One region of the Halobacteroides halobius DSM 5150 genome, then DNA from elsewhere that is predicted to be linked to it. Evidence: riboswitches for the same ligand, from Rfam matches in the RefSeq annotation. Region 1 holds a riboswitch; the other holds the start of a gene.
What was found. Region 1 has a riboswitch for thiamine pyrophosphate ahead of thiS (sulfur carrier protein ThiS). Riboswitches for the same ligand answer to the same signal wherever they lie in the genome.
Positions count from the first base shown of each region.

Region 2: another riboswitch for thiamine pyrophosphate. It lies ahead of thiD (bifunctional hydroxymethylpyrimidine kinase/phosphomethylpyrimidine kinase); the one in region 1 lies ahead of thiS (sulfur carrier protein ThiS).

Region 1 covers NC_019978.1:1,303,193-1,306,614, reverse strand. The annotation lists gene thiH (2-iminoacetate synthase ThiH) at 1-924, opposite strand, end outside; gene HALHA_RS06430 (thiazole synthase) at 927-1,697, opposite strand; gene thiS (sulfur carrier protein ThiS) at 1,701-1,901, opposite strand; TPP riboswitch at 1,989-2,090, opposite strand; gene HALHA_RS06420 (undecaprenyl diphosphate synthase family protein) at 2,213-2,860, shown strand; gene HALHA_RS06415 (cation:proton antiporter) at 2,881-3,422, opposite strand, start outside.
Region 2 covers NC_019978.1:759,190-762,611, reverse strand. The annotation lists gene thiC (phosphomethylpyrimidine synthase ThiC) at 1-340, opposite strand, end outside; gene thiD (bifunctional hydroxymethylpyrimidine kinase/phosphomethylpyrimidine kinase) at 810-1,598, opposite strand; TPP riboswitch at 1,700-1,803, opposite strand; gene HALHA_RS03825 (FprA family A-type flavoprotein) at 1,963-3,132, shown strand; gene rbr (rubrerythrin) at 3,190-3,422, opposite strand, start outside.

The sequences.
Region 1 (3,422 bases):
TAGATTATCTCTTAATTGAGCACTTTCTCTAGTTGATAAATTAATCCCAACCCTAGGTAAAAACAGCCTAAAAGCAAGCATAATTTGAACTAAGTTCCTATCATTTACAATAGAGTTAGGTTGAAAAGAACCTAAGTGAGGCCTTAATCGAGGCAGAGATAGACCGATTTGGGTTTCTAAATATTTATTCTGTAAATAATAAGCATGTAATCCAGTAAAAAAGGCTTCTTCTCTCCAATTATTAAGTCCTAATAAAGCTCCTATATTAACTTTTCTCATCCCTGCTTGACAACCTCTTTCTGGAGCATCTAATCTAAAATGATAATTTTTCTTAGGCCCCTTAAGATGTACTTTATCATAGATCTGTTGGTCATAAACCTCTTGGTAGATTGTAAGCCCATCTATCCCAGTAGCAATTAACTCTTTATATCCTTCAGTTGTTAGAGGATAGATTTCAATAGCTAAGGAAGGAAAATAGTTCTTTAGCACTTTAATAACTTTTTTTAAATAGGAAATTGATGCGTGTTTTCTAGATTCTCCAGTTAGAATTAATAAATTTTTAAACCCCTTCTTAGCAATTACTTGAGCTTCTTTTTCTACTTCTTTTAAACTAAGTTTACTTCTTTTAAAGTTATTCGTTACATTAAAACCACAATAACTACACTGGTTAACACAATGATCTGTTATGTAAATGGGAGTGTATAAAGAGACTATTTTACCAAAATGTTGAATAGTTAATTTATGAGCCCGCTGGGCCAACTCCTCTAAATAATTACTAGCTACTGGTGCTAATAAGGTTAAAAAATCTTCTTTAGCTAATTTTTCTTTAGTTAAAACTTTTTTTACATCTTTAGCTGTTACTTGCTTGAAGAAATTGTTAAAATCAATATCTTTAAATTTAGTATATTTATTATAATAACTCATCACTAGTCCCCCAAAAAGCCTGTTAGTGGTGATGAAGCTTGGGCTTTATCATTTGTTCTTCCTGTTCCTGCTAGATATGCTTGTCTACCTGCTTTTACAGCTTGATTAAAAGCTTGGCCCATAGCAACAGGATCATCTGCAGTAGCAATAGCAGTATTTACAAGTACAGCATCAGCTCCCATTTCCATAGCTTCAGCTGCTTGTGATGGTTTACCAATTCCTGCATCAACAATAATTGGTAAATTGATTTCATCAATTAAAATTCTAATTAACTCTTTAGTTTTAAGGCCTCTATTAGAACCAATCGGTGCTCCCAGAGGCATTACTGCTGCTGCACCAGCTTCTTCTAACTTCTTAGCTACCATAAGGTCAGGACTTACATAAGGTAGCACCACAAAACCTTCTTTAGCAAGCATTTTTGTAGCTTTTATTGTTTCTTGATTATCTGGCAATAGATACTTATTGTCAGATATTACTTCTATTTTAATCCAGTTTCCACATCCAGCTGCTTGAGCAATTTTCGCTATTCTAACTGCTTCCTCAGCATTTCTAGCTCCAGAAGTGTTAGGTAATAAAGTACACTCATCAGGAATATAATTAATTACATTTTTCTGTGGTGTATCAAAATTGACTCTTCTTAAAGCCATAGTCACTACTTGAGAATCTGTTGCTTTGATCGTTTTAGGAATTACTTCTTGGTTAGAAAACTTGCCTGTGCCAGTAAACAACCTATTATCTAAACTTTTATCACCTATAATCAATTTATTGGTCATATATCATCCGCCTCCTACAAATCTTAGTATTTCTAATTGGTCGCCATTTTTTAAAGTGACATTGGCCCATTCCTCTTGTTGTATAACCTCTTGGTTATACTCTATTACTAGTCTTTCTAACTCTAATTCTTTAGTAGTTAAAAAATCAAGCAAAGCAATTTCTTCTTCTAACTTTTCTTCTGCTCCATTTAAGATTACTTTCATTTTTTCCTCCTTTCTTCCGATTTTAATAAGTCACAAAATTAAAAAGACTTCCCTGCAAACGCAAGGAAGTCTTTTTATATGTACTGATAAATTATCAGTTCGCTTCCCTACGCTAGTATTACCTAGGTCAGGTTATAGGGTTGAAGTTTAGCTTCTCTCAGCCTAATTAAGGCACCCCTAGCTTTATATTCTATTTTGTTTATATTATATAGTATTCTTTTAGTTATTGCAATCTTTTAGCGAGATTTTTAAAAATTAGAATAATTAAGGAAATCGCTGAGAATAATACCATTAGTGAGGAGGAGTATAAAATGAGAATTCCACGACATATTGGAGTTATACCTGATGGTAACAGAAGATGGGCCCAAAAACATAATTTAAATAAAGAAGAAGGATATACTTATGGCCTTGGCCCAGGGTTAGAACTATTTAAGTTATGTCAAAAAGAAGGGGTTGAAGAATTAACCTTTTATGGCTTTACTATGGATAATACTAAGCGTCCTGCTGTACAAACAAAAGCTTTTTCAAAAACATGTGTAGAAGCAGTTAAAATGATTTCTAGAGAAGATGCTTCAATTTTAGTAGTTGGTAATACAGAAACTCCTATGTTTCCTAAAGAACTAATCCCTTATACTAAAGAAAGAAAAAAATGTGGTACAGGAGGACTTAAAGTTAATTTCTTAATTAATTATGGCTGGCATTGGGATTTAAGTAATTTAAATCAAAATGAGAGCAGATCAAAAAAAGGTATTATATCTTCTTTAAAATCACAAAATGTATCTAGAATTAATTTGATAATTCGTTGGGGAGAAAGAAGAAGATTAAGTGGTTTTTTGCCCGCTCAATCAGTCTATTCAGATTTTTACGTTGTAGATAGTTATTGGCCAGACTTTAAAAAAGAAGATTTTTATGATGCTCTAAGATGGTATGCTAAACAAGATGTTACTTTAGGAGGCTAATGATTGCTCTAGAGCAATCATTAGCTATGCATTTCTCCAGTTTTACTAAGTGCATATTCAGTTAATAAAGGGCCAATAATTTCTGTAATAGCAGTAGTAAATAATAAAACATTAAAGACTAACACCCCAAATTTATAACCACCCACTGAAAAATGAACAAATTCTCGTTGTACAGTATACGCTAAATCAATCGCCAGTCCTACTTGTGGCAATAAACCTACTCCTATATACTTTATCACTTTATCAGGAGCATCCGATAGCCAAGCTCCTAAAGAAGCACCTCCAACTTTACCAATAATTCTAGCTGTAGCATAAATTGCAACTAGGATTAAAAAAGACTCTGATGTTACACTATTAAAACGTATGTGAGTTCCTGCTAAAATAAAGAAAATAGCATATAAAGGAGTAGTTAAAGTATCCATATATTCAGCAATACCTAGATGTTTTTTAGAAAAATTACGATAAGCAAAACCTACTGATAAATTAGCAATTAAAGGTGATATATGTAAAGCAAGTGCAAGAGCTGAAACCCCTAGTACACTAGATAATAATAATAGTATTT
Region 2 (3,422 bases), 540 kb from region 1:
TAGCTAAAATCTCTTTTCTAGTCTGATTAATATCACCTCCAGTTGATAAATCCATTACTGCGTCAGCTCCTGCTTTAACAGCAACTTTTAACTTTTCTAATTCTTTATTAAGATTAGGATAATCTTCAGAAGTACCAAAATTAGCATTAATCTTTGTGGCTAATCCCTTACCAAAACCATTAGGAGATAAGTGTTGATGATTTTTATTAGCTGGGATTACAATAGTACCTTCTGCAACTCCTTGGCGAATAAATTCAACGTCAACCTCTTCTTTACTAGCCACTTGTTTCATCTCAGTAGTAATTTCTCCTGCTCTTGCCTTTGTCATCTGTGTTGTCATATTCTTAGCCTCCCCTATATAATTTACAATTAACAATTAATCATATAAACATAAAGCTAAAATTAATTGATATATAGTGGCACTTCTCAATTAGGCATTGTGTGGCTTTTTCCTTAAATAGTTTTTGTTCATTTCATTCCAGGAAAAATGAGATAAACCAAATCATAGATTTGCTTACTTATATCTATTTTACCTTTCATTCAAACCATATGAACAAAAACTATAAAACAGTCCAAAAGCCCCACAATACCTTTAATAATTGCTGGAGAGGGTTTCGCAACGACTCTTAAATTTTTTGTTAATAAGTCTTAGTGAACTGGAATAAAAATAAGGTTTGGGTTAGCTAATCATCTATTTTGATTAGCTTAACCTTATTTTTATGAAAGTAAGCTTAGACTTATTTTGAGAAATTTATCTAGTGAGAAATCCTCTCTCAGCAATCTAAAAGTTAAACTATATATCACTAATGTTACTCCTCGATTGATACAAAATGATCAACTGGGTTATTTCCTGCTCCTACTTGACAGCCTGATTTGATAGCCTTAGTAATATATTTCTTGCTCCTTTTAACTGCTTCTTCTATCTGATAACCTAAAGCCAGATTACAAGCTATAGCTGAAGACAAAGTACAACCTGTCCCATGAGTATCTGCTGTCTTAATTCTTGGTGTACTAAATTCATTAAATTTTACGCCATCATATAATAAATCTCTAGCAACCTTTTGCTTTTGATGGCCTCCCTTAACTAAAACATACTGTGCACCCAACTTATGTAATTCACTAGCTAACTCCTCTAAGCTGATATCTTCAGATAAATCTTTTCCTGTTAGCACTTTAGCTTCATTTAGATTAGGAGTAATTACTTTAGCTAAGGGGATTAAATCTTCTTTTAAATAATTAATCGCTTCTTTAGCTAATAATAAATCTCCACTAGTAGCTACCATTACTGGATCAACAACTAAATTAACAAGTTGATATTCCTTCACCTTTTGGGCAACAGTTTGTATAATCTCACTATTAGCTAACATCCCTGTTTTAACAGCAGAAAAATCTAAATCACTAACTACTGAATCAACTTGTTGGCCCACAAACCCTCCGCTTAATGTTTCAATACCTTGTACTCCTAATGTATTTTGAGCAGTCACAGCAGTAATTACAGAAGCTCCATAAACATCAAAAGCAGTTATGGTTTTTAAATCAGCTTGAACTCCAGCTCCCCCACTAGAATCAGAACCAGCAATTGTTAATACTTGCTTCATAATTAACACCTCCCAAACCTTAATCTTTACCAAAAAAATAAAAACACAGTCCCCTAAGGAACTGTGCCTTTGATTACAAAAAAGATATAGTAGACCTGTATACTAATCAAAAGCCACTTCCCTACGCTAGTATTATCTAGATCAGGTAGAAGGGACTAAAGTCTATACTCTATCTCAGCCCTAACGAGCGCCCCTAGTGGTAAGAATATGTAGTTGTTATTATCAGTATAATAAATTAATTTTACTTTTTCAATAAATTTTTGCTAAAAAGATTGATTCTTTACCAGGAATTATTATTACTTTAAAGAATAACTTATACAGCGGATTAAAAGCACAACCATCTTATATAGGGAGGAAATAAAAAATGGAAGCAATAAAAATAACTGATAATATCTATTGGGTAGGAGGTATTGATTGGGATCTTAGAAACTTTCACGGCTACTCAACCCAACGTGGTTCTACATATAATGCTTATTTAATTGTAGATGATAAAGTAACATTAATTGATACTGTTAAACATTACTTATATGATGAAATGATAGAGCGTATCTCGAAAGTAATTGATCCAGCAGAGATTGATTATGTAGTCTCTAATCATGTGGAGATGGATCACTCAGGTGGGTTATCTAAATTAATGAAAGTAGCTTCTGATGCTACAATAATTACTTCACCTAAAGGAAAGTCTGGGCTGCAAAAACACTATCAAGGAGATTGGGACTTTCAACTTGCTAAGCCCGGAGAAGAATTAGATTTAGGAAGTAGAAGCCTAAACTTTGTCTTTACGCCAATGGTTCACTGGCCGGATAATATGGTTACTTATTTACCAGAAGAGAAGATTTTATTCTCTAATGATGCTTTTGGACAACATTTAGCTTCTTCTGAAAGGTTTGATGATCAATATCCACTTGACATTATTCTTGAAGAAGCTAAGAAATATTATGCTAATATTGTTTTACCTTATGGTGCTCAAGTACAACGAGCTTTAGATACAGTTAGTGATTTAGATGTAGAGATGATTGCTCCATCTCACGGAATTATCTGGCGGGATAATATTACAAAAATTATTAAGCAGTATCAAAAATGGTCGGCTAATAAAACAGATGAAAAAGCAGTAATCATCTATGGTACTATGTGGGATTCAACAGAAGAGATTGCTTATGCTATTCAGGATGCTTTTGAAGAATCAAAGATTAAGACCCAAATGTTTAATTTAGAAACAAATGATAAATCTGATATTATGACAGAAGTAGCTACAGCTAAATATATCTGTGTTGGTTCACCAACATTAAATAATAATTTATTACCAAATGTATCAGCCTTCTTAACTTATATGAAAGGGTTGGCCCCTAAAGACAGATTTGGATTAGCTTTTGGATCTTATGGTTGGGGAGGACAAAGTATCAAACAAGTTAGTGAGATCTTAGAACAAGACTGTAATTTTAACGTACTTGATCAAATTAAAGTTCAATATATCCCTACAAAAGATAATCTAACAAAAATCACCAAACAAGTAAAAGAAAAAATAACTAAATAAAAATTTAAATTAAAAAGGGGAGGACTATTAATAGTCCTCCCCTAATAACTACAATTATTAATAATTCTTTTCTTTTAATTCAAAGTAATCTTGATCATGAGCACAAGCAGGACATTCTTTTGGAGCTTCAGATCCTTCATGAACATAACCACAATTACCACACTTCCATCGTACCTCACTATCTTTTTTAAATACCTTTTCTTCTCTAACATTTTCCAATAGTTTTAAATATCTTTTTTCATGCTCTACCTCTACCATAGCTATTCTTCTAAAGACTTCTGCTATTTTAG